DNA from 4 places in the Streptomyces sp. NBC_01267 genome. Region 4 is predicted to be linked to each of the others. Evidence: riboswitches for the same ligand, from Rfam matches in the RefSeq annotation. Region 4 holds a riboswitch; each other region holds the start of a gene.
The links. A riboswitch is a leader RNA that binds a small molecule or an ion and turns the genes downstream of it on or off. The one in region 4 is predicted to bind cyclic di-AMP.

Region 1: it holds a riboswitch for cyclic di-AMP, as region 4 does, so the genes downstream of both, OG709_RS33500 (transglycosylase SLT domain-containing protein) here and OG709_RS19310 (M23 family metallopeptidase) in region 4, are expected to answer to the same signal.
Region 2: it holds a riboswitch for cyclic di-AMP, as region 4 does, so the genes downstream of both, OG709_RS27665 (M23 family metallopeptidase) here and OG709_RS19310 (M23 family metallopeptidase) in region 4, are expected to answer to the same signal.
Region 3: it holds a riboswitch for cyclic di-AMP, as region 4 does, so the genes downstream of both, OG709_RS13735 (transglycosylase family protein) here and OG709_RS19310 (M23 family metallopeptidase) in region 4, are expected to answer to the same signal.

The regions. Positions count from the first base shown of each region.
Region 1 covers NZ_CP108455.1:7,519,006-7,526,216, reverse strand. The annotation lists gene OG709_RS33520 (DUF6895 family protein) at 1-612, shown strand, start outside; gene OG709_RS33515 (serine hydrolase domain-containing protein) at 609-1,667, shown strand; gene OG709_RS33510 (glycosyl hydrolase family 18 protein) at 1,721-2,644, opposite strand; gene OG709_RS33505 (hypothetical protein) at 3,162-3,350, shown strand; gene OG709_RS33500 (transglycosylase SLT domain-containing protein) at 3,410-4,201, opposite strand; cyclic di-AMP (ydaO/yuaA leader) riboswitch at 4,205-4,370, opposite strand; gene OG709_RS33495 (purine-cytosine permease family protein) at 5,206-6,669, opposite strand; gene OG709_RS33490 (TetR/AcrR family transcriptional regulator) at 6,737-7,211, shown strand, end outside.
Region 2 covers NZ_CP108455.1:6,058,861-6,066,071, forward strand. The annotation lists gene OG709_RS27655 (M16 family metallopeptidase) at 5-1,354, shown strand; gene OG709_RS27660 (M16 family metallopeptidase) at 1,375-2,742, shown strand; cyclic di-AMP (ydaO/yuaA leader) riboswitch at 3,052-3,210, shown strand; gene OG709_RS27665 (M23 family metallopeptidase) at 3,224-4,024, shown strand; gene OG709_RS27670 (GntR family transcriptional regulator) at 4,209-4,886, shown strand; gene OG709_RS27675 (HPr family phosphocarrier protein) at 5,176-5,457, opposite strand; gene OG709_RS27680 (bifunctional acetate--CoA ligase family protein/GNAT family N-acetyltransferase) at 5,587-7,211, shown strand, end outside.
Region 3 covers NZ_CP108455.1:3,014,144-3,021,354, reverse strand. The annotation lists gene OG709_RS13745 (cytochrome P450 family protein) at 1-1,253, shown strand, start outside; gene OG709_RS13740 (LysM peptidoglycan-binding domain-containing protein) at 1,448-2,350, shown strand; cyclic di-AMP (ydaO/yuaA leader) riboswitch at 2,606-2,793, shown strand; gene OG709_RS13735 (transglycosylase family protein) at 2,797-3,549, shown strand; gene eno (phosphopyruvate hydratase) at 3,787-5,076, shown strand; gene OG709_RS13725 (FtsB family cell division protein) at 5,156-5,632, shown strand; gene OG709_RS13720 (DUF501 domain-containing protein) at 5,756-6,289, shown strand; gene OG709_RS13715 (Ppx/GppA phosphatase family protein) at 6,450-7,211, shown strand, end outside.
Region 4 covers NZ_CP108455.1:4,189,718-4,196,928, reverse strand. The annotation lists gene trmB (tRNA (guanosine(46)-N7)-methyltransferase TrmB) at 1-448, shown strand, start outside; gene OG709_RS19320 (PrsW family glutamic-type intramembrane protease) at 597-2,228, shown strand; gene OG709_RS19315 (aldo/keto reductase) at 2,278-3,222, opposite strand; gene OG709_RS19310 (M23 family metallopeptidase) at 3,366-4,436, opposite strand; cyclic di-AMP (ydaO/yuaA leader) riboswitch at 4,448-4,589, opposite strand; gene OG709_RS19305 (PP2C family protein-serine/threonine phosphatase) at 4,805-5,953, opposite strand; tRNA gene OG709_RS19300 (tRNA-Met) at 6,123-6,196, opposite strand; gene OG709_RS19295 (hypothetical protein) at 6,596-6,877, opposite strand.

The sequences.
Region 1 (7,211 bases), 3.3 Mb from region 4:
ATCTACGCGTGCTTCCACGAACTGGGATACCGGCACCCCGAGGTCGACAGCGGGATCGCCCTGTCCCGGCGCACCGAGAGCTGGCGGGCCCTGGAAATGCTGCCCAACCGACGGCTCGGGGTGCTCAACGCCGAACGCAAGCTCGGACTCCCGCCGAGCAGTGACTTCGGCCGGGCACTGGCCGACAGCTGGCTGGGCAGGACCCCCGAGCCGTGGACCGTGCAGCTGCACATCGCGTACGACATCACGCACACCGTCTTCCACCTCACGAACTGGGGCGAGTCGCCGGAAGGCATCCCGCCCGCCGTCGCCGACTACCTGGCGCTGTACCTGCCCGCCTGGCTGGAGGACTGGGCCGAACTCAGGCACTGGGACCTGCTCGGTGAACTGCTCGTCGTGGACGCCTGTCTGCCCCGTCCCACACTCGACGGCGAGTTGTGGGAACAGTACGCCGCGGCCCAGGCACCGGACGGAGCGATGCCGGTCCAGCAGGCCATGCCGGAGGGCGACCGCGCCGAGGTGTTCGACTTCGTGCACCATCCGACGCTGGTCGCGGCCTTCGCGTCCGCCATGGCCACTTCCCGGGCCCTGTCGGCCGGGACCGCCGCGTGAGCGACGACGACACCGCACTGCGTGAACGTCTGGAGCACGCGCTGACGGAGGTCCGAGCCCCGGATGTCGTCCTCGCCGTCACCCGGAACCGTCGCCGGACCGTCGTCAGCGGCGGCACCACCCCCGCTCCCGTGCTGCCGCGTGCGTCTCTGCGTTACGAACTCGGCTCGCTGTCCAAGACGTTCACCGGGTTGCTCCTCGCCGAACTGGACCGCTGCGGTGAACTGTCCGTCGACGACGCCGTCGCCGACCACCTGCCGCTGCCGCCCCGACTCCCCCGGTACGCGCGCCGCATCACCCTGCGGCACCTCGCCACCCACACCTCCGGACTGCCCCGCGTGCCCCGCGACATGATCGCCGGGGCGGTCCTGCGGCCGTACGCGAACGGCTACGCGCACTACGACACCGGCCGGCTGCTGCACGCCTTCGCCCGGACCCGCACCCGGCACGCCCCCGGCAGCCGCTGGCACTACTCCAACTTCGGTCTGGCGCTGCTCGGTTCGGCCCTGGAGCACGCCACCGGCACGCGATACGCCGCCCTGCTGGCGGACCGGGTGCTGGAGCCGCTGCGGCTGACCGGTGCCACCACGGACCCCGGCAGTGGTGACGGTGACGATTCCGCCTTCGGCGAGGCAACGGGCCATCGGAGCGACGGCCGCACCCCGCTGCCGCGTTCCGTGATGACCGGCTTCGCCCCGGCCGGAGCCGTCCGTGCCACCCCGGCGGATCTGCTCACGTACGCCGAGGCGCATCTGTACCCCGCTTCGACCCCGCTGGACGGTGCGCTGCGGAAGGTCCAGATCCCCCTGCTGCGGCGGGGGCCGGGGCACCGCCACACCCACACGCTCACCTGGTTCCGGCATCCGGCCCCGGGCGGCCCGATGTTCTTCCACGCCGGGGCCAGCTTCGGACAGCAGGTGTTCGCGGGGTACCACCCCGCTTCGGGCACCGGCATCGCCGGGACGGCGACCCGGCACGACCGCGCGTGCCGGATCGTCAAGACCGCGTACGCCCTGCTGTACGAACTGGGCTCCGTCACCCCGGCCGACGGCTGAGCCGCCTCTCCTTCCGGACGCCTCCGCCCGGCCGGGGCAATCGGCTCAGGCAGTCACCCGTTCATGGCCGAAGACATGTTCGCGGCCCACTCCCAGGGGGCAGCTGTCCCGCCCGGGTCGGAATTGAAGTACTCCCATCCCGCTACGCCGCCGAAGTCCCTGTACTCCTTGGAGAGTTGGGAGACGGTCGATGTGAGCGTGTCCATGGGGACGTATCCGCTGCCGCAGTTGGCCGGGTTGGTCAGGGTGCCCGCCACCACCTTCGAGGCCGGGACGACCCCGTGTCCGACGATGCCCTCGTAGCCCGCGGGGCTGTCCAGCGATCCCCAGCCGCAGTAGAACTGCGCGTTGAACCAGCTGATGGACGATCCCTTGTCCCGGTAGAGGGCGTCGTAACCGAACCCGGAGAGGTTCCCTCCCCCGTTCAGGGCCGTGGCGACGGGCGCCAGAGTGACGAGGAAGCCGTCACCGAAGTCGCTGTGCAACTGGTCGATGACCCGTTCGACGCCGGCCAGGGACATGCCCTCTTCGACATCGAGGTCCAGACCGTCCAGGTGGTGGGTGGACACGACGTTCTTGAGCTTCGGGTAGTAGGTGTCGAAGTCGCTGTCCAGCCGCTGGAAGCTGCCCACCGCGGCGCCACCCACCATGCCCAGTACGTGAACGCCCTTGCTCTGCACCGCCGCCAGATCGCTCCACATCTGGTCGAACTTGGCGTCGTCGGGTGAGTTGTCGTTGAGCGTGACGCTGCCGTCACCGTTGAGGTGGACGGCGCCGACGATCACGTCCGTGACACCCGTGTCGTGGTCGGTCAGTTCCTTGGGAGAGACGTACGAGCCGTTGTCGAACTGGGTCTGGTAGTAGACGACCACGCGGTGATCCGCCGCGGCCTGCGCCGATGCTGCCGTCGCCAGGGGGCCCGCCAAAGCGACGGCCACCGCCAATGACAACGTTGTCGACAATCTCCTCAAGCGCATGACCCGTCTCCTTGTGTGGGGGGAAAGTGCCATGAAAGCGTGTTTCGGCCCGGCTCACAAGCCCGCCCGGTCTCCCACGCCGTGACCGGAGTTGACGTCCGGTTCCGGCCATCTCCCGCATGTGCCGCCGGTCCCACGGCCGGCGGAGCTACCCTGCCGGCATGCCATCCGGGCAGGGCGGATTCACGATCCGCGGCAACCGTCAGTACGTAGAAGAGTCCCTGGTCATCGAGGCAGGCCTCGCCAGAGCCCTCGACGAGCACCCGGACGAGCCCCAGGGCGACACCCTTCGCGTGCAGGTCCAGCCGCTGCTCGATGCGGCAGATCGACTGTCCGCACGTGAAGGGCCGTACGCAGCCCGGGAGTTGCTGCTCCGCGAGGTACGGCAGTACACGCGCTGGCTGCGCGCGGTCGACCTCGACCTCGCGGGCAGCGGCGCTGGGCGCGGTGCGGCGCCGCCGTACCGAACGGCGCCGGTCCCGCGCGGAGGCGGGCTGGGACCGGGTCAGGACGCTGCGTGGTACGGGTCGTCCTCGATCTCCACCGGCACGTGCTGCTGCGCCATCTGGAGCTCGGCGTACCGCGCGACCCCGCGGCGGAACGCCGCCTCTGGGACGACCTCACGCAGTTCTATCTGCACTACATGCCGTTCGTCCCCGCGCAGGTGGTGTCTCCCGGAGTTCCTTCCGGACCACCGACGCCGTAAGCCCCGGCCGGTGTGGTCACACTTCCGGCCGGGGCTGCGCTGCGGGTGGAGCGGGTCGATCAGTACGGGCCGTTCACGTTGTCGATCGAGCCGTACGTGGCGGCGGCGTAGTTGCACGCGGCCGTGATGTTGGCGACCGGGTCGTAGCTGTCCATCGACGTGCCGGCCACGTGGTACGTCTGGAACGTCGGAGCGATGACCTGGAGCAGACCCTTCGACGGGGTTCCGGCCACGGCGTTGGAGTCCCAGTTGTTGATGGCCTGCGGGTTGCCCGAGGACTCACGCATCACGTTGCGGTAGATGCCGTCGTAGGTGCCCGGGATGTTGTGCGCGCTCATGATGTCCAGCGACTGCTTGATCCAGCCGTCCAGGTTGTTGGCGTACGTCTTCGTGGTGGCCGGGGTCGCGGTGGTCGCACCGGTCGACGCGTTCCGGGCGTCGGCCTGGGTGGCGCTGTGACCCGCGGTGGATCCGGCCGTCGCCTCCGACGCGGCCTTCTCGCCGAGCGTCAGCTTGAGGCCGGGGAGAATCAGCGAGGGGTTGCCGCCGACGGCCTCACGGTTGTCCTGGTACAGCTTCTTCCAGCCGCCGCCCACGGAGTGGGCCTGTGCGATCTTGGAAAGGGAGTCGCCCGAGACCACGGTGTAGGTCGCGGAGCTTCCCTTCTGAGTGGCGCCGGTCGCTGCCGGAGCAGATTCGGCGGCGACATGCTGTGCCGACGGCGTCGCCGCCGAGGCGCTGGTCGCGGCCACCAGCGGGATCGCCAGTGCGGCGCTGCCGGTGCCCACCGCGATGAGGCGTCGGGCGAGGCGGCTGTTCATGGGACGACGGTTCTTACCCAGTACGGGCATGACGAATTTCCTCTCCGTCGCCTACGAGGTGAGCTGTCGGGTTCGGGCTGGAGATGCCCGGCCGCACGTGGAGTGCGACTTAACCCCAAGCCGGTCCGTGTTCCGGATCGGCGTCTTACCTGGGTTCCCCGCTCCTGCCATAGGTGAGTGGGTTGGGTTTTCCGGACAGCGGCAGGATTCGGCGGTCCGTCCGGATCGAACGAGAACGTAAGCGAGAAGGCCGAGACAAAACAAGTCCCGAATACGGAGCGCTATGGCATGTCTGAATCCGGGCGGAATGGATTCGCATTCCCTCCCTAGATCAAACAGCTCAACTTTCCTTCCCTGCGGGGGAGGTGGCCGCGAGGGCCTGATCGGCGGTCCGCCGACGCCGTGACGCAGATCATGACCGCGCGGAAATCATCGCCTCAATCAACCGCCACAAAGTGCAACAAACCATCATAGAACCGCAGATGCCACCCCTAGTAACAAACCAGACAAATGCCCCATAAGCATTCAGGGAGTCGAAGGCCTCTCGCCACCCATGAGGGCGGATCTGCGCGATTGCGCACCCCTGCCCCACCGGCACCCGACCGACACCCGACCGGACCCGACCTCACCGATACGGTCGAATTGACCGCGCGAGCCTCGTTCCTGACTACCTGTCGCGTCGCAACTCCCGCCCCGTACACACTTCAAAAGACAGAGAGGCGGCCCCGTATGAGACAGAGAGACGGCTCCGCATTCCCGTGTGCGGGGCGGAATTCCACCGCCGAGACCGCGAGTTCCGCACCGACCGGCCAATGGGCCTCTCATAGGTTCTGCCGTCATTCGATCGGGAGTCAGGAACGGTTTCCGCACTTCGCCTTATCGGGCAAGTGATCAAATGCGAAGCCGATCCCCTTGCGATGCCGCTCGCGAATTGGAACCCAGGCCGGTGATCCGGCCGCTGCCGAGTGCGTCCGCCCGCAGTCGACGGCCACCACCGTCGCGGCCCTCTGCCGCACCCCGGCCGTCCGGCGGGCTCAGGCCTGTGGACTCGCACCGAGGCCACTGCGGGCGCGCCGTACGAGGGTCACGTAGACGGCCGAGGCCACGGCGATGCCGACCGGCAGGGCGAGGTCCACCCCGCCCAGGGCTCGGGCGAGCGGGCCCGTGTACAGGGTGTTCACGCTGAGGGCAGCCGCGGCCGTGCCCGTCGTGAGCGCCAGGGCGCCGGCCCGGTTGACGCCTCCGGTGAACCAGAAGGGGCTGCCCGGACTCTCGTCGGTCAGTGCGGGACCGTCGTAGCGGTTGCGGCGCAGCAGGATGTCCATGGCGTAGACGGCCATGCTGGGACCGAGCAGGACGACGGTGAGCTGGAGGACGTTGCTGACGGTGTCCAGGAAGTTGGACACCAGCAGCGCGTAGAGGGTCAGCGCGACGCCGAGGACTCCATCGGCGATGACGCTGAGGGAACGACGGACGCGCAGGCCCACGGCCTGGAGAGCCAGCCCGGAGCTGTAGGCGGTCATGGCGTTGATGGAGATCGTGCCGAGCACCAAGGCCAGCAGGAAGAACGGGGTGAACCAGTGGGGCAGGATCGTCTCCAGCGCGCTCCGCGGATCGGTCATGTCGACCGTGGTCGCGGCGAACGCACCCAGTGAGCAGACGACGACGCCGGGCAGGAATCCGCCGAGCGCGGTCCAGCCCACGATCGCCTTCGGGGATGTCGTACGGGGCAGGTAGCGGGAGAAGTCGGCGCTGTTGGTGTACGAGAGCGGGCCCGAGGCGATGAGGGTGACACCACCGGCGAGGGCCGCCCACAGCGCGCCGCCGGTCAGCGGCTTCGCGGGTTGGTAGCCGAAGTCGGCGTGCCCGAGCACGCTGAAGGCCACGACGGCGAAGGCGGCACCGAGGACGACGGTGATCGGGAGGTACAGCTTCACGATCATGGCGTGCCCGTAGACGCTGATGGTCAGGGTGAGCGCGGCGATGATCACCACGACGACGATCTTGACCCCCGTGTTCGGCGTGATCCCGGCCTTCTCGACGAGCGAGAAGGCTGCCAGCGCGGCGGCGGCCAGATTGAGGGCGATGTAGCAGATACAGATCATCCAGCCGACCACCGCGATGTTCACCCGGTTGCCGCGTACCCCGAACATCGCCCGCATGATCACCTCGCTCGGCGTGCCCGAGGCCGGGCCCGAGACGGCGAGCAGGCCGACCGGCACCCAGAACAGATTGCCCACGACGATCACGGCGAGCGCCTGCCCCAGGCTCAGGCCCAGCAGGATCAGCGCGCCGCCGACCACCAGGCTCAGATAGTTGACGTTCGCCGCCGCCCAGACGGCGAACAGGTCCCGGGCGCGGCCGTGGCGTTCCCGGTCGGGAATGTGGTCGATGCCGTGCACCTCGATGCGGCCCGCCCGGTCCGACGGCGCCGGTATGCCGTCTGCACCCGGCGTGCCGTGGACGGTCGGGGGCGGGTCGGGGATCGTGGACGCCATGGAGCCCTCCGGGTTCGGTCGTACCGCCTGCTTGCTTATTGGTCGCATACTCAATAGCGTTGCGGTCATGTCGTCAAGCGTTCAGCGCAAGCGAATTCGGAAATCTCCAGCCGCCCGACGTGCGGAAATCGTCGACGCAGCCGCCGCCATCGCCCTGACCGAAGGGTTGGAGTGCATCACTCTGCGGCGGATCGGCGAGGAACTCGACGTGCGGCCGGGGTTGATCAGCCACTACTTCCCGTCGGCCGAGGGCCTCGTGGCCGAGGCGTTCGGCAGCGCGGCGAGCGCGGAACTCGACGCCCTCCTGCCGGCCGAAAGACCCGCCGGCACCGTTACGCAGCACCTCGCGCGGTTCTTCGCACACGCGACGGGAGAGGCGTACGACGACATCAGCCGGCTCTGGATCAACGCCCGCCACCTCTGCCGCTACCGCCCGGTCCTGCGTGACTGGGTCGACGACCAGGAAGGAGCGTGGCGCGAGCGGCTGGAGGACCTCATCCGGGAGGGCGTCGCACGCGACGAATTCCGCACGGACGAACCGC
Region 2 (7,211 bases), 1.9 Mb from region 4:
GTACATGCCCATGGGTCACACGGCCACAGCCGAGGCCGCTTCCGGCGGCCTGACAGCGACCGAGCACCGGCTGGCCAACGGCCTGCGGGTGGTGCTCTCCGAGGACCACCTGACCCCGGTGGCGGCGGTCTGCCTCTGGTACGACGTCGGTTCACGGCACGAGGTCAAGGGGCGTACCGGACTCGCCCACCTCTTCGAGCACCTGATGTTCCAGGGCTCCGGACAGGTCGAGGGCAACGGTCACTTCGAGCTGGTACAGGGGGCCGGAGGATCGCTCAACGGCACCACCAGCTTCGAGCGCACCAACTACTTCGAGACGATGCCCACGCACCAACTGGAGCTCGCTCTCTGGCTGGAGGCGGACCGGATGGGCTCGCTGCTCGCCGCGCTCGACGAGGAGTCCATGGAGAACCAGCGGGACGTCGTCAAGAACGAGCGGCGCCAGCGCTACGACAACGTGCCGTACGGCACGGCGTTCGAGAAGCTGACCGCCCTCTCGTACCCCGAGGGTCACCCGTACCACCACACGCCGATCGGGTCGATGGCCGACCTGGACGCCGCGACGCTGGAGGACGCACGGGACTTCTTCCGTAAGAACTACGCGCCCAACAACGCGGTCCTGTCGGTCGTCGGTGACATCGACCCCGAGCAGACGCTGGCCTGGGTCGAGAAGTACTTCGGCACCATCCCGTCCCACGACGGCAAGCAGCCGCCGCGCGACGGCGGCCTCCCCGACACCCTCGGCGCCGAGGTGCGCGAAGAGGTCCACGAGGAGGTCCCCTCGCGTGCGCTGATGGCCGCCTACCGGCTCCCGGAGGACGGCACGCGCGCGTGCGACGCGGCCGACATCGCGCTGACCATCCTGGGCGGCGGCGAGTCGTCGCTGCTGCACAACCGCCTGGTCCGGCGGGACCGGACAGCGGTCGCCGCGGGCTTCGGCCTGCTGCGGCTGGCCGGTGCGCCCTCGCTCGGCTGGCTGGACGTCAAGACGTCGGGCGGGGTCGAGGTCCCGCAGATCGAGTCCGCGGTGGACGAGGAGCTGGCCCGCTTCGCCGCCGACGGCCCCACGGCCGAGGAGATGGAGCGCGCGCAGGCCCAGCTGGAGCGCGAATGGCTGGACCGGCTGGGTACGGTCGCCGGCCGCGCCGACGAACTGTGCAGGTACGCCGTGCTGTTCGGCGACCCGCAGCTCGCGCTGAGCGCCGTGCAGCGGGTGCTGGACATCACGGCAGAAGAGGTGCAGGAGGTCGCGAAGGCGCGGCTGCGCCCCGACAACCGCGCCGTGCTCGTGTACGAGCCCGTCACGGCGGACGAGACCGACGACAACACCCGGACTGACGAGGCGGACCTGTGACCGACGCCGCAACCGTGAGCATGACCTTCCACCCGCAGCCGCAGGCGGGTACCGCCAGGCCCTGGGCCTTCCCGGCCCCCGAGCGGTCCACGCTCCCCAACGGCCTGACCGTGCTGCGCTGCCACCGCCCCGGACAGCAGGTGGTGGCCGTCGAGATCAGCCTCGACGCCCCGCTGGACGCCGAGCCGGAAGGGCTCGACGGCATCGCCACGATCATGGCGCGGGCCTTCTCCGAGGGCACCGACAAGCACACCGCCGAGGAGTTCGCCGCGGAGCTGGAGCGCTGCGGTGCCACCCTCGACGCGCACGCCGACCACCCCGGTGTCCGGATCTCCCTGGAGGTCCCGGTCTCCCGGCTGCCCAAGGCGGTCGGCCTGCTCGCCGACGCGCTGCGCGCGCCCGCCTTCGCGGAGAGCGAGATCGAACGGCTCGTGGGCAACCGCCTCGACGAGATCCCGCACGAGCTGGCCAACCCGGCCCGCCGCGCGGCCAAGCAGCTCTCCAAGGAGCTGTTCCCCGCCACCGCGCGCATGTCACGCCCGCGGCAGGGCACCGAGGAGACGGTGGCGCGCATCGACGCGGCGGGCGTCCGCTCCTTCTACGAGGCGTACGTCCGGCCCGCGACGGCCACCGCGGTGATCGTCGGTGACCTCACCGGCACCGACCTGGACGGCCTGCTCGCCGACACCCTCGGCGACTGGAAGGGCAGCGCGGGCACGCCCCGGCCGGTGGCGCCCATCACCGCGGACGACACGGGCCGGGTGGTCATCGTGGACCGTCCCGGGGCCGTCCAGACGCAGCTGCTCATCGGCCGCATCGGCGCCGACCGGCACGACCGCGTCTGGCCCGCGCAGGTTCTCGGTACGTACTGCCTGGGCGGCACCCTCACGTCCCGGCTGGACCGGGTGCTGCGTGAGGAGAAGGGCTACACCTACGGGGTGCGCGCCTTCAGCCAGGTGCTCCGCTCCGCGCCGGACGGGACCGGCGCGGCGATGCTCGCCATCAGCGGTTCGGTGGACACGGAGTCGACCGGGCCCGCGCTCGACGACCTCTGGAAGGTGCTGCGGACCCTGGCCGCCGGTGGTCTCACCGACGCCGAGCGGGACGTGGCCGTGCAGAACCTGGTGGGCGTCGCCCCGCTGAAGTACGAGACGGCCGACGCGGTCGCGGGCACCCTCGCGGACCAGGTCGAGCAGCACCTGCCGGACGACTTCCAGGCGCAGCTGTACGCGCGTCTCGCGGCGACGGGCACGGTCGAGGCGACCGCGGCGGTCGTCAGCGCCTTCCCCGACGACCGCCTGGTGACGGTGCTGGTGGGTGACGCCGCGCAGATCGCGGAGCCGGTCAGGGCGCTGGGCATCGGCGAGGTGACGGTGGTCGCGGGCTGACCCCCGGCTGCCCCGCGGGCGCGGGGGAGTGAAGGACGGACAGGACTCCGGCGGCTCGGCTGCCGCCGGAGTCCTGTTCCGTGTCCGCCGGGCACCCGCTTCCGGTGTCCGCTGCGCACCGGTTTCCGGTGTCTCTTACGCACCCACTTCTGTGTCCGATGTGCGCACGCGATGTCCGGTTTATTCGCAAGGTTGCCTGTATTTCCTGTGGCATGACCGACAAAACTGCCCATCTGTTTGGTTCAACCGACAACCACCGTTTAGCGTCTCACTCGCTGTTCGTCGGACGTAAGCCGCGATCGCGGCGCCGAACAGCGATCGCCGAGTCCCCGTCAGGCGCGAGCCTGGGGAGCCGGGGACCCACGCAGTCCCTGGGGTGAATCGGGCCGCTCCGCGTGGAGCCGGCCCGTAGGAGACCTTCCTGCTCCGAACCCGTCAGCTAACCCGGTAGGCGAGAAGGAAGGAAAGGACCAGCCACTTCATGGCGTTCACCCGCCCTGCCGGTAAGCACCGTGCCCCGAACCGTCTGACCCGCAGGACTGCGACCGTGGCCGGTGTGGCCACCCTCGCCACCGCGGGTGTCATCGGCACTCTCGCGTCCCCGGCGATGGCCGACGACGTCAAGGCTCCCTCCGCGCAGGAAGTCAGCCTGGAACGGACCATCCTTGTCGGCGATTCCGTCGCCGACCGGATCGCCGCCCAGGCCGTCGCGCAGCAGTACGAGGCCGAGCAGGCCGCGGCGAAGGCGGAGGCCAGGGCCAAGGCGGTCGCCAAGGCGAAGGCGGAAGCGAAGGCCAAGGCGCGGGCCGAGGCAGCCGCGAAGGCGAAGGCCGGCCGGGAGCGTGCGGCCCGCGACGCGGAGCGCAAGCGCCTCAATGCCTATGTGGCCCCCGTGACCGGCTCGTACGTCTCCACCGGTTACCGGACCGGCGGCAATCTCTGGTCCTCCGGCAGTCACACCGGCATCGACTTCCACGCGGCGAGCGGCACCCCGGTGCACGCCGTGGGCGCGGGCACCGTCGTCGAGGCGGGCTGGGGCGGCGCGTACGGCAACAACGTCGTCATCAAGATGAACGACGGTACGTACACCCAGTACGGCCACCTCTCGTCCATCGGCGTCTCGGTCGGCCAGTCCGTCACCTCGGACCAGCAGATCGCGCTCTCCGGCGCCACCGGCAACGTCACCGGCCCGCACCTCCACTTCGAGGCGCGTACGAGCCCCGACTACGGTTCCGACATCGACCCGGTCGCGTACCTGCGTTCACACGGCGTCAACGTCTGACCCACGCACACCCCCGTCCCCCGGTGGCCCCGGCGCAGATGCGCGCCGGGGCCACCGCTTTTTATGGCCAAAAGACAGTCATCATTTACCGGTGGCCTTCGGAAATTCACGTGCACTGTCATAGAGTCGCCGCACAGGTATGGATCGACCGCGATTTCGCGGGGGATCAGGCGGAGGTTCGGCCATGCGCATTCCCGCGCATTCGGTATGCACGGCAATTCGCGACGACATCATCTCGGGGGTCCTGGAACGCGGCACCCGGCTGACCGAGGAGGTGCTCGCGCGCCGCTACGGGGTCTCGCGCGTCCCGGTGCGCGAAGCCCTGCGCACCCTGGAGTCCGAGGGCTTCGTGGTCACCCGCCGCCACGCCGGCGCCTGGGTCGCCGAGCCGAGCGAGCAGGAGGCCGCCGACCTGCTGGAGATGCGGATGCTGCTGGAGTCGATGGGCGCGGCACGCGCCGCCCGGCACCGGACCGAGGCCCATCTGAAAGTCCTGCGGGGCTTGGTCGGCCTGGGGCAGGAACGGGCCCGTCGGGGGCAGGGTGAGGATCTGCGCTCACTCGGCGGCTGGTTCCACGAAACGCTCGCGCAGGCGTCCGGGAGTGCGGCGCTGACCACCCTGCTGACTCAGCTGAGGCAGAAGACCGCCTGGATGTACACCGTCGATCAGCCGGTCCGGCCCGTCGATTCCTGGGCCGAGCACGGCGCGATCGTGGACGCGGTGGCCCGTGGTGACGCCGAGCGGGCCCGGTCACTGACCACGGCGCACGCGGACCGGGCGACGGCGGCGCACCGGCTCCGCAAGCGGGGGCGTGTGAGGACTTCGCAACATGCCGTAAACGTTTCGGGCATCCCGGATTAACGAGCGTGCCGTAGAAAAAGAGCGGCATACGGAAATAGTTGTATTCCCGCAGCCGGTCTTCTGCGTGCCCTCGACCGGTCCCCGGCAATTGACCGCGCCGGAAAGACGGAATGACAGGGAGAGTGCGAAGAGCAGGAGAGCGCGAAGCGCAGGAAGAGTACGAAGCCCAGGGAAAGCGCGAAGGGCAGGAAAAGCAGAACCGCAGCGCCCGAATTCGGGACACTGCGGTTTCTCGGAACGCCCGACTCCGGTGTCCGGAACGAACCGGCCGGGCGGAGCGGCACACGTCTCAGACGGTCTCGGGCAGTTCGTCGAGTCCTTCGGCGACCAGTTTGGCCAGCCGGTCGAGTGCCGCCTCGGCACCGTCGACGTCCGAGGACAGCACGATCTCCTCGCCACCTTCGGCGCCCAGGCCGAGAACCGCGAGCATCGACGCGGCGTTGACGGGGCTGGTGTCGGGCCTGGCGATCGTCACCGGGACTCCGGAAGCCGTCGTGGCACGGACGAAGATGGAGGCCGGACGGGCGTGCAGACCCTCGGCCCAACCGACCTTGACGCGGCGCTCAGCCATGGTGTTGCCCTTCGAGTTCTCTGACGGTTGTCTAGACCATTCTTGCACGGGGTGCGCGGCGTGCCGGGGGCCGTGCCGGATCCCAGACTGCACCGCTCGCGGTACCGCCGCGACCCGTACGCTTTCCCCATGCAGCCCCCGCTGGAGCAGAGCCCGCACCAGGAGTACCCGGCCCACTGGGAAGCGGACGTGGTGCTGCGCGACGGCGGTACGGCCCGGATCAGGCCCATCACCACCGAGGACGCCGAGCGGCTGGTCAGCTTCTACGAACAGGTCTCGCCCGAGTCGAAGTACTACCGCTTCTTCGCCCCCTACCCCAGGCTGTCCGCCAAGGACGTCCACCGCTTCACCCATCACGACTACGTCGACCGGGTAGGTCTGGCGGCCACCGTCGGCGGGGAGTTCATCGCGACCGTCCGCTACGACAGGATCGGCGAGGACGAGGCGGAGGTCGCCTTCCTCGTCCAGGACGCGCACCAGGGGCGCGGTGTGGCCTCCGCCCTCCTCGAACACATCGCGGCCGTCGCCCGTGAACGCGAGGTCAGCCGCTTCGTCGCCGAGGTGCTCCCCGCCAACAACAAGATGATCAAGGTGTTCACGGACGCCGGGTACGAGCAGAAACGCAGCTTCGAGGACGGCTCCGTCCACCTCACCCTCGACCTCGAACCCACCGCGGCCTCGCTCGCGGTCCAGCGCGCCCGCGAACAGCGCGCCGAAGCGCGCTCGGTACAGCGGTTGCTCGCCCCGCGCGCCGTCGCCGTGGTCGGCGCGGGCCGCACACCCGGCGGGGTGGGGCGCACGGTCCTGCGCAATCTGCTCGGCTCGGGCTTCACCGGCCGTACGTACGCGGTGAACCGCGCCTTCCCCGACGGCGTCACCGAGCTGGACGGGGTCCCCGCGCACCGTACCGTCGCCTCGATCGACGACACCGTGGACCTGGCGGTCATCGCCGTACCGGCCGGACGCGTCCCCGAAGCGGTCGCCGACTGCGGCGAGAGCGGCGTGCAGGGGCTGGTCGTCCTCTCCGCCGGGTACGCCGAGAGCGGCGCCGAGGGGCTGCGCCGCCAGCGCGAACTGCTCCGCCAGGCCCGCTCGTACGGCATGCGCATCATCGGCCCGAACGCCTTCGGCCTCATCAACACCGCCGAGGCCGTCCGGCTGAACGCCTCACTGGCCCCCGAGTCCCCGGTCCGCGGCCGGATCGGTCTCTTCACCCAGTCCGGCGCGATCGGCATCGCCCTGCTCTCCGGGCTGCACCGGCGCGGAGCCGGACTCTCCTCCTTCATCTCCTCGGGCAACCGCGCGGATCTCTCCGGCAACGACTTCCTGCAGTACTGGCACGAAGACCCGGACACCGATGTCGCCCTGCTCTACCTCGAATCGATCGGCAACCCCAGGAAGTTCACCCGGCTCGCCAGGCGCACGGCAGCGGTGAAACCGGTCGTCGTGGTCAAGGGCGCCCGGCACAGCGGCAGCGCCCCGCCCGGCCACGCGGTCCCGGTCACCCGCCTCCCCGACGCCACGGTCTCGGCGCTGCTGCGGCAGGCCGGCGTCATCCTCGTCGACACCGTCACCGAGCTCGTCGACGCGGGGCTGCTGCTCGCCGACCAGCCGCTGCCCGAGGGGCCGCGCGTGGCGATCCTGGGCAACTCCGAATCCCTGGGCCTGCTGACGTACGACGCCTGTCTGACGGAACGGCTGCGTCCGCTGCTGCCCGTCGACCTGACGACGGACGCGACCCCGCAGGACTTCCG
Region 3 (7,211 bases), 1.2 Mb from region 4:
TCGCCCTCTTCACCTGGGAGTTCGCCACCGATCCGTACCCCGCGTACGCCTGGCTGCGCGAGCACGCCCCCGTGCACCGGACCGCGCTGCCCAGCGGTGTGGAGGCCTGGCTGGTGACGCGGTACGCGGACGCCCGTACCGCCCTCGCCGAACCCCGGCTGTCGAAGAACCCCGCGCACCACGCCGAGTCCCCGCACGCGAAGGGCAAGACCGGCATCCCGGGGGAGCGCAAGGCGGACCTGATGACGCATCTGCTGAACATCGACCCGCCGGACCACACCCGGCTGCGACGCCTCGTCTCGAAGGCCTTCACCCCGCGCACCGTGGCGCTCTTCGCGCCCCGCGTGCAGGAACTGACGGACCAGCTGATCGACGCCTTCCTGGAAAAGGCGGATGCGGAGAAGGGGGAGGGAGAGAAGGGGGAGGCGGACCTCATCCATGAGTTCGCCTTCCCGCTCCCCATCTACGCCATCTGTGATCTGCTCGGCGTCCCGCGCGAGGACCAGGACGACTTCCGGGACTGGGCGGGAATGATGATCCGGCACGGCGGCGGCCCGCGCGGCGGGGTCGGACGGGCCGTCAAGAAGATGCGGAACTACCTGGCCGAACTCATCCACCGTAAGAGGGAGGACCTGGGCGACGACCTCATCTCGGGGCTGATCCGGGCGAGCGACCACGGTGAGCACCTGACGGAGAACGAGGCGGCGGCGATGGCGTTCATCCTGCTCTTCGCCGGGTTCGAGACAACCGTCAACCTCATCGGGAACGGCGTGTACGCCCTGCTGCGCAACCCGGACCAGCGCGCACGGCTCCAGGCGTCCCTGGCCGCGGGCGAGACGGAGCTGCTGGCCACCGGGGTCGAGGAACTTCTGCGCTACGACGGCCCGGTCGAGCTGGCCACCTGGCGGTACGCCACCGAGGAGTTGGAACTGGGCGGGCAGACGATCGCGGAGGGCGATCCGGTGCTCGTCGTCCTGGCCGCCGCGGACCGGGACCCCGAGCGCTTCTCCGAGCCCGACACCCTCGACCTCTCCCGCATCGACAACCAGCACCTCGGGTACGGCCACGGCATCCACTACTGCCTGGGCGCCCCCCTGGCCAGACTGGAGGCACAGACCGCGCTGGCCACCTTGTTGCGGCGGCTGCCGGACCTGCGACTTGCGGGGGAACCTGGCGATTTGCGGTGGCGCGGCGGGCTCATCATGCGCGGACTGCGCACCCTTCCGGTGGAGTTCGGCCCCAGCCAGAAGTGACGCACCGTCAAGGATGTGACATTCACGTGATCTGCGCTGCATCGACTTGTGACTGACGTTCGAGTACGGCTACGTTCACCCCTCGACTCATCCGTCACACGGAAGGCCACCGCATGCGCACCGGGAACGGTCGGCACCGCCGCCCCCGTCAGGCTCCAGCTCTTGTCGTAGCGGCAGGAGTCACGGGCTCCGCCATGGCCCTTCCACTGCTGGCCGCGACCGGGGCGCACGCCGCCGACGCCTCCACCTGGGACCGGGTCGCGCTCTGCGAGAGCGGCGGCCTCTGGAGCGCCGACCTCGGCAACGGGGCCTACGGCGGGCTCCAGTTCTCGCAGAAGACCTGGGACCAGTACGGCGGCACGCAGTACGCGGCCCGCCCCGACCTCGCCAGCCGGGCCCAGCAGATAGCCGTGGCGCAGAAGGTCCTCGCGGCCGAGGGTTCGAAGCCCTGGGCCAGCTGCGCGGACATCTCGGGCCTGACGGAGAGTGACACCGCGACCCCGTCCGTGGATCCGGGCGCTCCGGACACCGCGAGCCCCACGCCCTCGGCGACCGATTCCGCTTCGGATCCGGCTACGCCCGCACCGAAGTCCTCGGCCTCGGCGCCGCGATCGAAGGGCTCCGCTTCGGCCGCATCGCCCAGTTCGCCCGCTTCACCCACTTCACCCGGTTCATCAAATAAGTCCGGTTCATCAAGTAAGTCCCATTCTTCTGGACCGTCCGACTCTGCGAACCCCTCCGGCTCTGACTCCGGCTCACCTTCCGGCTCCACGTCGGCGCCTGAGGGTGCCACGGGATCCGGTCAGGGGGGAACGGCGGGCAGGCACCGTGGCGGTGAGGCGCAGGACGGTGCGGGTGTCGGCCGTGACGATTCCGGCCGCCACGCCTCGCGCTCCGCCGGTCCGGCTCGCGATACCGCCCGTACGGACGGCACTTACACCGTCCGCGAGGGTGACAACCTCTGGGCGATCGCGGAAGCGCACGATCTGCCCGGCGGATGGCCCGCACTCTATGAGGCGAACCAGCGGACGGTCGGCGCCGACCCGGACCACATCGTTCCTGGCCAGAGCCTTGATCTCGACCAAAAACAAGGGTAGTTCGCGGGGCTATGTCCGCTTCGTTCGAGTGAGACATGGCTCTCGTTCGACTTGCTGAATGTCCAGACTGTCCGCCCGGCGTGCGCCGCCCCTCACCTGCGAAAACAGGATGCGGGGGGTTGTAAACCAGGGCGTTCCGCCCTTCATGGTCATCTTTGAATATCGGAGAGTCCTGTGTTTTTGTCAGACCGCTCGCACCGCGGGCCTCTTCGATCGCCACGCCGAATCCTGCCATCGGTCGAGGGGAAACAGTCGACGCGTAAAGCGCCGTAGGCAGGAGCGGGGGACCCAGGTAAGCGCCGGGGCCGGCCGTCCGTTCGTGAGTCAGCGAACGGTACGAACTGGAACCGGCTTGGGGTGAAGCTGTGCGCTAGGTCGCGCAGCCGGGCAACTCATTGGCCCGAACCCGACAGCTCACCTCGTAGGCGTCGGTGAGGAGAGTCCCCATGCTGTTTTCCAGCAAGTCCAAGCACCGTCGCCCCTCCAAGGCCGTCCGCATCGCCACGCTCGCCGGTGTCGCCGGTGCGGCCGTAGCCGTGCCGCTGCTGGGCGCGACCTCGGCCTCCGCCGCTTCCGTCTCCACGTGGGACGCCGTCGCGCAGTGCGAGTCCGGCGGTAACTGGTCCATCAACACGGGCAACGGTTACTACGGTGGGCTCCAGTTCTCCGCCTCCAGCTGGGCCGCCGCCGGTGGTACGCAGTACGCCCCGCGTGCCGACCTGGCCACCAAGGACCAGCAGATCGCCGTGGCCGAGAAGCTTCTCGCCATCCAGGGCCCGGGTGCCTGGTCCTGCGCCGGTGCCGGAAACCTGAGCAACGACGGTGTCGACCCGGGCGTCAACACCTCCACGTCGAGCCACTCGGGCAGCTCCAGCGCCAGCTCCAGCACCAGCCAGCAGAGCAGCCGCGGCGAGCAGCAGACCGCTTCGCGCGGCGAGGCCCGCACCACCACGAAGGCCGCCCCGAAGCAGGCTGCCCCGAAGCAGGCCGCCCCCCGCCACGCCGCTCCCCGCCACGCCGCCCCGGTCGTGATCCAGAAGGGCGACGGCGAGTACAAGGTCAAGGCCGGCGACACCCTCAGCGAGATCGCCGCCGCCGCGCACACCCCCGGTGGCTGGCAGAAGCTGTACGACCTGAACAAGAACATCGTGAAGGACGCCGACCTGATCTACCCGGGTCAGCAGCTTCACCTGAGCTGATCCCCGGCTCTCCTCCCCTGAACGCCCCGGCCCGGCGCGACTCCCCCGTACGCGCCGGGTCGGGGTCTTTTGGCTACTGGTCAGTACTTCACTGACTTCCGTACCGTAATACGAGCTTTTGGGCCCTTTTTCGTCCCAGGGGCCGGGCGCCCTGCCGGTGGCGGTGCCCTGGGCGGTTAGGCTCTTGTCGCAAGGCCAAAGAGACCCTGCGCCCATAGCGTCACATCCCAGAAGGAGATGCTAGTGCCGTCGATCGACGTCGTCGTAGCCCGGGAAATCCTGGACTCCCGAGGTAACCCCACGGTCGAGGTCGAGGTCGGCCTCGACGACGGCAGCACGGGTCGTGCTGCAGTTCCGTCCGGTGCTTCCACCGGTGCGTTCGAGGCCATCGAGCTTCGCGACGGTGACCCGAACCGTTACCAGGGCAAGGGCGTCGAGAAGGCCGTCCTCGCCGTCATCGAGCAGATCGGCCCGGAGCTCGTCGGCTACGACGCCACCGAGCAGCGGCTGATCGACCAGGCGATGTTCGACCTGGACGCCACCGAGAACAAGGGCTCGCTCGGCGCCAACGCCATCCTCGGCGTCTCGCTCGCCGTGGCGCACGCCGCCTCCGAGGCCTCGGACCTCCCGCTCTTCCGCTACCTGGGCGGCCCGAACGCGCACCTGCTGCCCGTTCCGATGATGAACATCCTGAACGGTGGGTCGCACGCCGACTCCAACGTGGACATCCAGGAATTCATGATCGCCCCGATCGGTGCGGAGTCCTTCTCCGAGGCCCTGCGCTGGGGCGCCGAGGTCTACCACACCCTCAAGAAGGTCCTGAAGACCAAGGGTCTGTCGACCGGCCTCGGTGACGAGGGCGGCTTCGCGCCGAACCTGGAGTCGAACCGCGCCGCCCTCGACCTCATCCTCGAGGCCATCAAGGAAGCCGGTTACGCCCCGGGCAAGGACATCGCGCTCGCGCTGGACGTCGCCGCCTCCGAGTTCTACAAGGACGGCACGTACGAGTTCGAGGGCAAGTCCCGCTCGGCCGCCGAGATGACCGAGTACTACGAGGAGCTCGTCGCCTCGTACCCGCTGGTCTCCATCGAGGACCCGCTCTTCGAGGACGACTGGGCCGGCTGGAACGTCCTCACCGAGAAGCTGGGCTCCAAGATCCAGATCGTCGGCGACGACCTCTTCGTCACCAACCCGGAGCGCCTGGCCCGTGGCATCGAGGAGAACTCGGCCAACGCCCTGCTCGTCAAGGTCAACCAGATCGGTTCGCTGACCGAGACCCTGGACGCCGTCGAGCTGGCCCAGCGCAACGGCTTCAAGTGCATGATGTCCCACCGCTCCGGCGAGACCGAGGACGTCACCATCGCCGACCTGGCCGTCGCCACCAACTGCGGCCAGATCAAGACCGGCGCCCCGGCCCGCTCCGAGCGCGTCGCCAAGTACAACCAGCTCCTGCGCATCGAGGAGATCCTGGACGACGCCGCGGTGTACGCGGGCCGTTCGGCATTCCCGCGCTTCCGCTCCAGCTGATCCGCTCCCGCCTCCGTCCGTCCTCGCACCCGGTCCCGTACCGTGTCCGGGGACGGACGTGCGTACACGGGGAGGCGGCATGGCAGGGAACCGGGACCGGTTCTCCACCGCGACCAGACTGAAGGCACTCGGCGAGCAGACCGCGGCCCGCGTCTACCGCTCCCAGTCGAAGCGCCAGGCGCGCAGGCCCCGGCTCACCGGCCGGGCGGCGGTCCTGCTGATGGTGCTCTGCACGCTGGTGGTGGCCCTGGCGTATCCGATGCGGCAGTACGTGTCGCAGCGCAACGACATCGCCGACCAGCGACGTCAGGTGCATGACGCGAAGGCCAGGGTGGAGGAGCTGCGGGACGAGAAGGCCCGGCTCCAGGACGACGCGTACGTGGAGCGGCTGGCCCGCGAGCAACTGCACTACGTGCGGCCGGGGGAGACGAGCTACATCGTCGTCGACCCCGACTCCCGCACGCAGCGCCCCGAGAAGCAGGGGGCGGCCGACCGGCCCTGGTACGCGAACCTGTGGGACGGCGTGGACAGCGCCGACCACGACAAGACGCACTAGTGCACGACCGATCAGATTCAGATACCGACCGATGAGTTCCTGGCCGATCCGTTCATGACCGATCCGTTCATGACCGTTCGGTTCACGACCCACGAGTGACAGCCACTCAGATCCAAGGCAGGCATGGAAACGCCCCCTCCGCAGACCGACCGCACCGAGCCCACCGACGCGGACATCGCCGCGTTCAAGGAGCAGCTCGGCCGCCCGCCCCGCGGGCTGCGCGCCATCGCGCACCGCTGCCCGTGCGGCAACCCGGACGTCGTCGAGACCGCCCCGCGTCTGGAGGACGGCACTCCGTTCCCGACGACGTACTACCTGACGTGCCCGCGTGCGGCTTCCGCGATCGGCACGCTGGAGGCGAACGGGGTCATGAAGGAGATGACCGAGCGGCTCGGTACGGACCCCGAACTGGCCGCCGCGTACCGGGCGGCGCACGAGGACTACATTGCACGGCGTGACGCGATCGAGGTCCTGGAGGGCTTCCCCAGCGCGGGCGGCATGCCGGACCGGGTGAAGTGTCTGCACGTGCTCGTCGGGCACTCGCTGGCCGCCGGGCCGGGCGTGAACCCGCTCGGGGACGAGGCGATCGCGATGCTGCCGGAGTGGTGGCGCAAGGGGCCGTGCGTGTCGCCGTGCGGCGGGCCGGGCGAGGGCTGAGCGTTTCGTTCGGGGGCTCCGCCCCCGGGCCCCCGCTCCTCAATCGCCGGAGGGGCTTGAATCGGGGCCCCGCTCCTCGGTCGCCGGAGGGGCTTGAAAGGGGCGCCGGCCCCGGACTCGTGCTCCTCAATTGCCGGAGGGGCCAGATGCAGGAGTACTCATGACTCGCGTTGCCGCCATCGACTGCGGTACCAACTCGATCCGTCTGCTCATCGCCGACGCCGACCCCGCCACCGGTGAACTCGTCGATCTCGACCGGCGGATGACCATCGTCCGGCTCGGTCAGGACGTCGACCGGACCGGGCGCCTCGCGCCCGAGGCGCTGGAGCGGACCTTCGCCGCCTGCAAGGAGTACGCCGAGGCCATCAAGGCCCACGGGGCGAAGCATCTCCGCTTCGTCGCCACCTCCGCCTCCCGGGACGCCGAGAACCGCGACGCCTTCGTGAGCGGGGTGCTGGACATCCTCGGTGTCGAGCCCGAGGTGATCACCGGTGACCAGGAGGCCGAGTTCTCCTTCACCGGGGCCACCAAGGAGCTGACAGGGCAGGGCGGGGAGTACCTGGTGGTGGACATCGGGGGCGGCTCGACCGAGTTCGTCGTCGGTGGTGAACACGTCAGTGCCGCCCGGTCGGTGGACATCGGCTGCGTACGGCTGACCGAACGTCACGTCCGGCACGACCCGCCGACCCTCGGGGAGATCACCGCGGTCCGCGCCGACATCGCCGACGCGCTCGACCTGGCCGCGGAGACCGTCCCGCTGACGGGCGACCGTACGCTCGTCGGCCTCGCCGGATCGGTGACCACGATCGCCGCCATCGCGCTGGGCCTCGACACGTACGACTCCTCGGCGATCCACCACTCGCGGATCACCGCCGGGCAGGTCGCCGAGGTCGCCGGTTCGCTGCTCTCGGCGACCCACGAG
Region 4 (7,211 bases):
TGTGCACACCCCTGGTCAGGGCAATCTGCTCCGTCTCGCGGAACGGGACGGCCTGTCCAACATCCGGGTGGCCAACGGCGACGCGATCATCCTGCTCCGCGAGATGCTGGAGCCCGACGCGCTCGCCGGACTGCGGGTGTACTTCCCCGACCCGTGGCCCAAGAGCCGCCACCACAAACGGCGGCTGATCCAGCCCGAGTTCCTTGACCTGGCCGCTACCCGGCTCGCTCCCGGCGCCGTACTGCACTGTGCGACCGACTGGGAGCCGTATGCCGAGCAGATGCTGGACGTGCTCACCGCGCACCCCGCGTTCGAGAACACCGAGGCGGACGGCGGCTATGCGCCGAGGCCCGCTTTCCGGCCGCTGACCCGGTTCGAGGGGCAGGGGCTCGAAAAGGGCCATGTCGTGCACGACCTGCTGTTCCGCCGCGGCGCCCGGAAGAGTTGAGCCGTCGCGGACGAACACCGTCGCGGACGAGCAGGTGCGGTGAACCGTCGCGGATGAACCGGTGCGGATGAACACCGGTGCGGGTGAGGCAGAACGGATATCCCCTGCGGCATCGCAGTTGTCAGTGCCGCTCGTTAGGGTCAATGGGGTGTACGAGTCGAGCTCGCCGCCCGGGGCGATCCATCCGGTGGTTCCGGCCTACGAGGAGCAGCCGCGCTTCGATGCCGTGCCGCCGCGTGCGCACTGGCGTTACAAGCCGCGCAAGGACTTCTGGCGCAGCAAGGCGCTGCGTGCCTCCGCGGTGATCGTGCTCCTCGCCCTCTGCGGCCTGTTGATCCTCTCGCTGGTACGCGAACAGACCGGCACCGAAGGCTTTCTGGTCGGCCTCGGCCTGGCCGTGCTGCCGGTGCCGCTGCTGATGGCCGCCTTCCGCTGGCTGGACCGGGTCGATCCGGGCCCCTGGAGCAATCTGCTCTTCGCGTTCGCCTGGGGGGCGTGCGCCGCCGCGCTCGTCGCGATCATCGCGAACTCCTTCGCGACCCACTGGATCGCGACCGCCACCGCCGACCCCAGCAGCGCGGACACCCTCGGAGCGACCGTGGTGGCGCCGGTCGTCGAGGAGAGCGCGAAGGCAGCGGCGGTTCTGCTGATCTTCCTCTTCCGAAGACGGCACTTCACCGGACTCGTCGACGGTGTGGTCTTCGCGGGCTTCACCGCGACCGGCTTCGCCTTCACCGAGAACATCCTCTATCTGGGCAGCGCCTTCGGCGAGGACAAGTCCATGGGCTTCTCCGGTGTGCCCTCGGTGACCGCGGCGACGTTCTTCGTCCGGGTCGTCGTGGCGCCCTTCGCACACCCGCTGTTCACGGTACTGACCGGCATCGGCTTCGGGCTCTCGGCGCTCGCCACCGGGCGCAGACGGCTGCGCAGATACGCACCGCCGCTGCTCGGCCTGGTCTGCGCCATGGGAATGCACGCCCTGTGGAACAGCTCGTCGGTCTTCGGCACCTACGGCTTCTACCTGGTCTACGGCGTGTTCATGGTGCCGGTCTTCGGGGTGGTCACCTGGCTGGCGATCTGGACCCGGCAGCGGGAGCTGCGCACGATATCGACGGAGCTGCCCGCGTACGCCGCGGCGGGCTGGCTGGCGCCGGAGGAACCCCTCGCGCTCTCGTCGATGCGGGCGCGCGCGATGGCGCGCGGCTTCGCGGCACGAACGGGCGCGGCGGGTACCGACCCCCGGGGCCAGCACCTCAACGCCCAGCCGAATCCGTACGGCCAAGCAAGTCCCTACGGCCAGCCGAACCCGTACGCCCAGCCGTCTTCGTACGTTCAACCGGCCCCGTACGCGCAGCCGACCCCGTACGCCACTCCGAGCCCGGCGCCCTACGCGGACCCCGTGCCGTACGCGAACCCGGCGCCCCACCCGAGCCTGGTGCCGTACGCGGACCCCGCGCACCCTCCATCGCCCCCGAGCCCCTACTACCCGTACGTACGACCGCAGCCGTCCGCCGTTGCGAAGGCGCGGGCCAGGGCCGCGTCCCGGGCCGTGTCCGAGTACGAGGCGTTCGCGACCACCCTGGCCTTTCTGCGGCACCGGGCCCGGCGCGGGGCGGTGGGCCCGGACTTCGAGGCACGCGAGCAGGAGCTGCTGCACCACCTCTGGCAGCGCAAGGAGATAGCCGGGCCCGCGCTGCTGTACGCGGCGCGGGCGACGGGCCGGGTACGGGTGGCGCCGCCGTATCCGTACTACGGCAGCCACCACCCGTACCAGCGCTGACCGGCAGCACCGACCGGCTGCAGCCGACGGGCTCAGCCGACTACCGGAGTCAGGCGGAGGCCGCCGTCAGCTCCGCCAACTCGGCCTCGGTGAGCTCCAGTTCGGCCACCGCGGTCAGCGCGGGCAGCTGCTCGACCGTACGGGCCGACGCGATCGGCGCGGCGACGGTCGGCCGCGCGGCCAGCCAGGCCAGCGCGACGGTCGCGAGCTCGGCCTCGTGCGCCGCCGCGACCTTGTCCAGCGCGGCCAGGACCTTGATCCCCCGCTCGGTCCCGAGGTGCTGGCCCGCCTTCTCCACCCGCACGCTGTCGACCTCCGTACCGGGCCGGTACTTGCCGGTGAGGAAGCCGGACGCCAGCGCGAAGTACGGCACGGCGGCCAGGCCGTGGCGGGCGGCGGTGTCCTGGAGCCCGCCCTCGTAGGTGTCGCGGGAGACCAGGTTGTAGTGCGGCTGGAGGGCGACGTACCGGGCCAGGCCCTCCGCCTCCGAGAAGGCCAGCGAGGCTTCGAGACGCTCGGGCGTGATGTTGGAGGCGGCGATGGCGCGCACCTTGCCGTCCTTCACCAGCTGGTCGAGGGCGGTGATGATCTCCTCGACCGGGACGGCCGGGTCGTCGAAGTGGGTGTAGTAGAGGTCGATGTGGTCGGTGCGCAGACGGCGCAGCGACTCCTCGGCCGCAGCCTTGATGTTCGCGGGGGCGAGCCCCTTGTACTGCGGGTGCGCACCGACCTTGGTGGCGACGACGACCTCGGAGCGGTTCCCGCGCGCGGCCAGCCAGTTGCCGATGATGGTCTCGGACTCGCCGCCCTCGTTGCCCGGCACCCACGCGGAGTAGGCGTCCGCGGTGTCGACGAAGTTGCCGCCCGCCGCCGCATAGGCGTCGAGCACGTCGAAGGACTGCGCCTCGTCGGCGCTCCAGCCGAAGACATTGCCGCCGAGGGCGAGCGGGAACACCTGGATGCCGGACGAGCCGAGTTCACGTAGAGAAGCCATACGTTGATCAACCGCCCGCCGGGGCCGCACTATTCCGCCGGGACGGCGCTGCCCGTGCACAGCACCCGGGTCCCGCACACCGAAGCCGGCAGCCCTGGCGTCGGGGGGGTGTATCGCCAGGGCTGCCGGGGTCGCGGGTGCCGTCAGGCGTGCAGGCCCTTGCTCGCGAGCCAGGTCATCGGGTCGATCGGGTCGCCGCCGCCGGGGCGGACCTCGAGGTGCACATGCGGGCCGGTGACATTGCCGGTGGCGCCGACGCGACCGATGACCTCGCCGGTGCTGACCTTCTGGCCGGCACTGACGGACATCGAGGACTGGTGGCAGAACCACAGCTCGGTACCGTCGTCGAGCGTGATGACCGTGCGGTAGCCGTACGACCCGGCCCAGCCCGCCGACTTGACCGTGCCGCTGTGGACAGCCTTGATCGGGGTGCCGGTGGGGGCCGCGAAGTCGAGGCCGGTGTGGTGACCGGAGGACCACATCGAGCCGCCGTCACCGAAGCGCGAGGTGAGGGTGTACGAGGAGACGGGGAGCGAGTAACTGGCGGCCAGCTTCGCGAGCCGTTCCTTCTCGGCCTTGGCCTTGGCCTCCGCCTCGGCCTTCTTCTTGGCGGCCTTCTCCTTGGCGTCCGCCTCTTCCTGCTTCTTCGCGGCCTCGGCCGCAGCCTTCTCCGCGGCTGCCTTCTCGGCTGCCGCCTTGGCCTCGTCCTCGGCCGCGCCCTGCTGCTGTTCGGCCTGCTGGAGGATGCGTGCGCGGAGCGCTTCACCGGCATCGGCGCCGCCCTTGCCGGTGACGAGCGACGCGTGGGTGACGGTGGCCGTACCGCCGTTGTCCGACGAGTCGCCGCCGTTGTCCGACGAGTGGCCGCCGAGGTCGGAGATCAGCGCACCCACGCCGGGCAGCGACTCGGCCTCCGGGAGCTTGTCCTTGACGGACTGCGGGAGGTCGGGGAGGGATATCGAGACCGGCGGCTTGCTCTGCGCGCTGGCCATGCCGCCCGCGCCGACCGCCGCGATCACGCCGACGCCGAGAACCGTCGAGCTGCGGGCGAGACCGTTGCGCTGCTTCGCCACCCGGTGCTTGCCGCGGACCGGCCGGACGGAATCCTCGGTGGGGTTCCATTCGTCGAAGGTCCCGCCGTCGTCACCACCGAACCCGAGAGCATCGTCATTCGGGAAGTACAGCGTTTCGGGGGCAGGGTTGTTGGACGCCACGGAGGCGCACTCCTTTCCTTCCTTACCGCCTACCGGGTTAGCTGACGGGTTCGGAGCAGGAAGGTCTCCTACGGGCAGCCCCTCACGAAGCGGCCCGATTCACCCCAATTGGTGGTTCCCCGGTTCCCTTGCGGGATTCGGCGCGTGCGCACGGTGCCGCCTCTTGCGACGACTGGGACGACCGCGCTGCGTTATCGAACGTTAATAGACGCGGGTACCGGATTCCAAGCTGTTCCCACTGATCGTTAACGGCTTTGGCCTCCGTTAACCGGGACAGAGCCGGGCAGATCGGGGTGACTTGATCCCCCCTCAGGAAACATCGAAATTCTGACCGTGCGTCAAATGTTATGCGGAGTGGAGTACGCCGACTACGGATTGTGTCCGGCAGCTCGCACGATCCCCATCATCCGCCGCCGGTCCGGCTGCCCCTCCATCGGACGCTCCACCGCGAGCAGCGCCATGTCGTCCGTGGAGTGCCCGCCCGTGTGCAGCCGTACGTCGTCGGACAGCGCCGTCAGCAGCTCCTCGGGCCCGGGGAAGACCCGGCCGCGCAGCCGCTCCTGCGGGTCGTAGAAGACCCCCTCGGTGTTCCGCGCCTCGGAGAGCCCGTCGGTGTACATCAGCAGCGTGGCCCCCGGCGGGAACGGCGACTCGTCCGCCCGGTCCGGCCAGGCCGCCAGATCCGACAGTCCCAGCGGCAGCGCGGGGTCGCCCGGCGCGAGTACGTCGAGGCTGCCGTCCACGTACAGCAGCAGCGGCTCGGGGTGGCCCCGGTTCAGCAGCCGGATCAGGTCCTGCCGGCCACGCGGGATCTCGGCGAGCGCCGCCGTGGTGAACCCTTCGAAGGCGTCGAGCCCCTCCCGGCGCACCCCTTCGCGGGTCAGCGCGCGCTCCAGGCGCTGGGCGACCTCCTCGATCGTGGCCTCCTGCTCGGCGGCCTCCCGGAACGCGCCGATCACCACGGCCACGGCCTCGACCGCACCCAGTCCCTTGCCCCGGACGTCACCCACCACCAGCCGGACCCCGTACGGCGTGTCCTGTACGGCGAAGAGGTCCCCGCCGATGAAGGTCCCGGCCTGCGCCGCCTCGTACCGGGCCGCGATGTGCAGCCCGCCGATCCGCTCGGAGGGCACCGGCAGCACAGCCCGCTGGGCGGTCTCGGCGACGACCCGCGCCGACGCCAGCTGCTCGCCGCTGCGCTGGATGACCCGGTTGATGAGGAGGGCGATGGCAGCCACCGTGACGACGGTGACCTGCTCGGTGATGGATGTTCCGGTGGTCTCGGTGCCGTTGGTCGCGCGCAGCCCCGCGATGCCCGCGACCGCGATCACCCCGGTCACCAGCGTGCCCCGGAACGAGAAGAACGGGGCGGCCATCACCGGAGCGGCGGCGAAGAACGGGGCGGCGGTGAAGGTCGGCGGGGTCAGCACATCGAAGAGCACCCCGCCGACGATCAGCACGGCGGGCAGCACCCGGAGGAACCGGCGCGCTCTGCCCCTGCTTTCTCGCTGCCCCACCAGTGGTCTCCTGCCCGGTCCGTACCGCGGCGGACGGTACCGCGCTCCTCCCAGGCTGGCCGCAGCCGTGCCGGTCGGCGATTCGGCCACGGCCAAGTGGGGGAGCGCAGCACGGGGGCGGAAACGCCCGAAGGCCCGGCACATGATGTGCCGGGCCTTCGTTCACAAGTAGCGGGGACAGGATTTGAACCTGCGACCTCTGGGTTATGAGCCCAGCGAGCTACCGAGCTGCTCCACCCCGCGTCGGTAGATACAACTCTACGGCATGCGCGGGGCGCCTCGAACCATTTACCGGCGCCGCTTCCCCACCGGGACGGGACATCGCCAGGGATCCGGGCCGCGTCGTCCGGGGCGAGGAGGGCGACGGCGCTGCCCGCGCGCTTCCGCCGCGAGCGGTCCACCCTGATCGGCCGCCCTTCCGGCCGTGCCGTGCTGCGCCACCTCCTCGACCGGATCGGTGTCGCGGTCGACAACGAGCAGCGCGCCGAGCTGTAGCTGTACCGGGTGCACATCGCCGAGCGCCCCGACGGCGACTGCGAGGACCTGGAGACCGTCCGGCTGCGGCCGGCCCGGGAGTTGGCCCCGGCGCGGGTACCGCACCGGATGATCGGCATCCGAGACCCGTCCCCCGTGTGGCCGGTCTCAGCCGGCGTTCGCACCGTTGGCGCGACGGCCACCGAGGTAGGTCGTGACCCGGTAGGCATAGCCGGCCGGAGTGAGATAGAGGGCGTGACCGGTCGCCCCACGGGGGTCGCCGGGAGGCACCTCCACCCAGCCGAGGAGGACGGACCGCGGGGTCGGCACCCTCACCTCGGCGAGATTCGCTATCACCTCGGGGGCGATCGACACGGCGTGCAGCTCGAACTGCCCTGCGTTCTCCGACAGTTCGCTGTTCTCCGTCTGGGTACACGTTGCGATGCTCATGACTTCTCCTGGCGATCAGTTGGATTCCGGCGGCACCGGGGCTCCGAGCCCGTCCCGAAAGCCCCGGACTCATGAGGCCTTCGTCCTGCACCCGGCCGCCCGTCATCGACGGCAACCGACCGGTTCCAGGCTGTGACCACGATTGGGCTCAGCGTAAACGGGAGGTCAAGAGGGCCACTTGAAAGGCTCAAGTCCCGTGAGCCTTCCGGCCCGGCGGGTGCCGATGGGTTCCACCGTGCCGGAACCATCCTGAAGCCGGCCTGAAGCAGCCTGAAGCCGCCTTCAGGTTCGGTCGGCACGGCTGTGTACGTACACGGATTGCACCGCCGAGCAG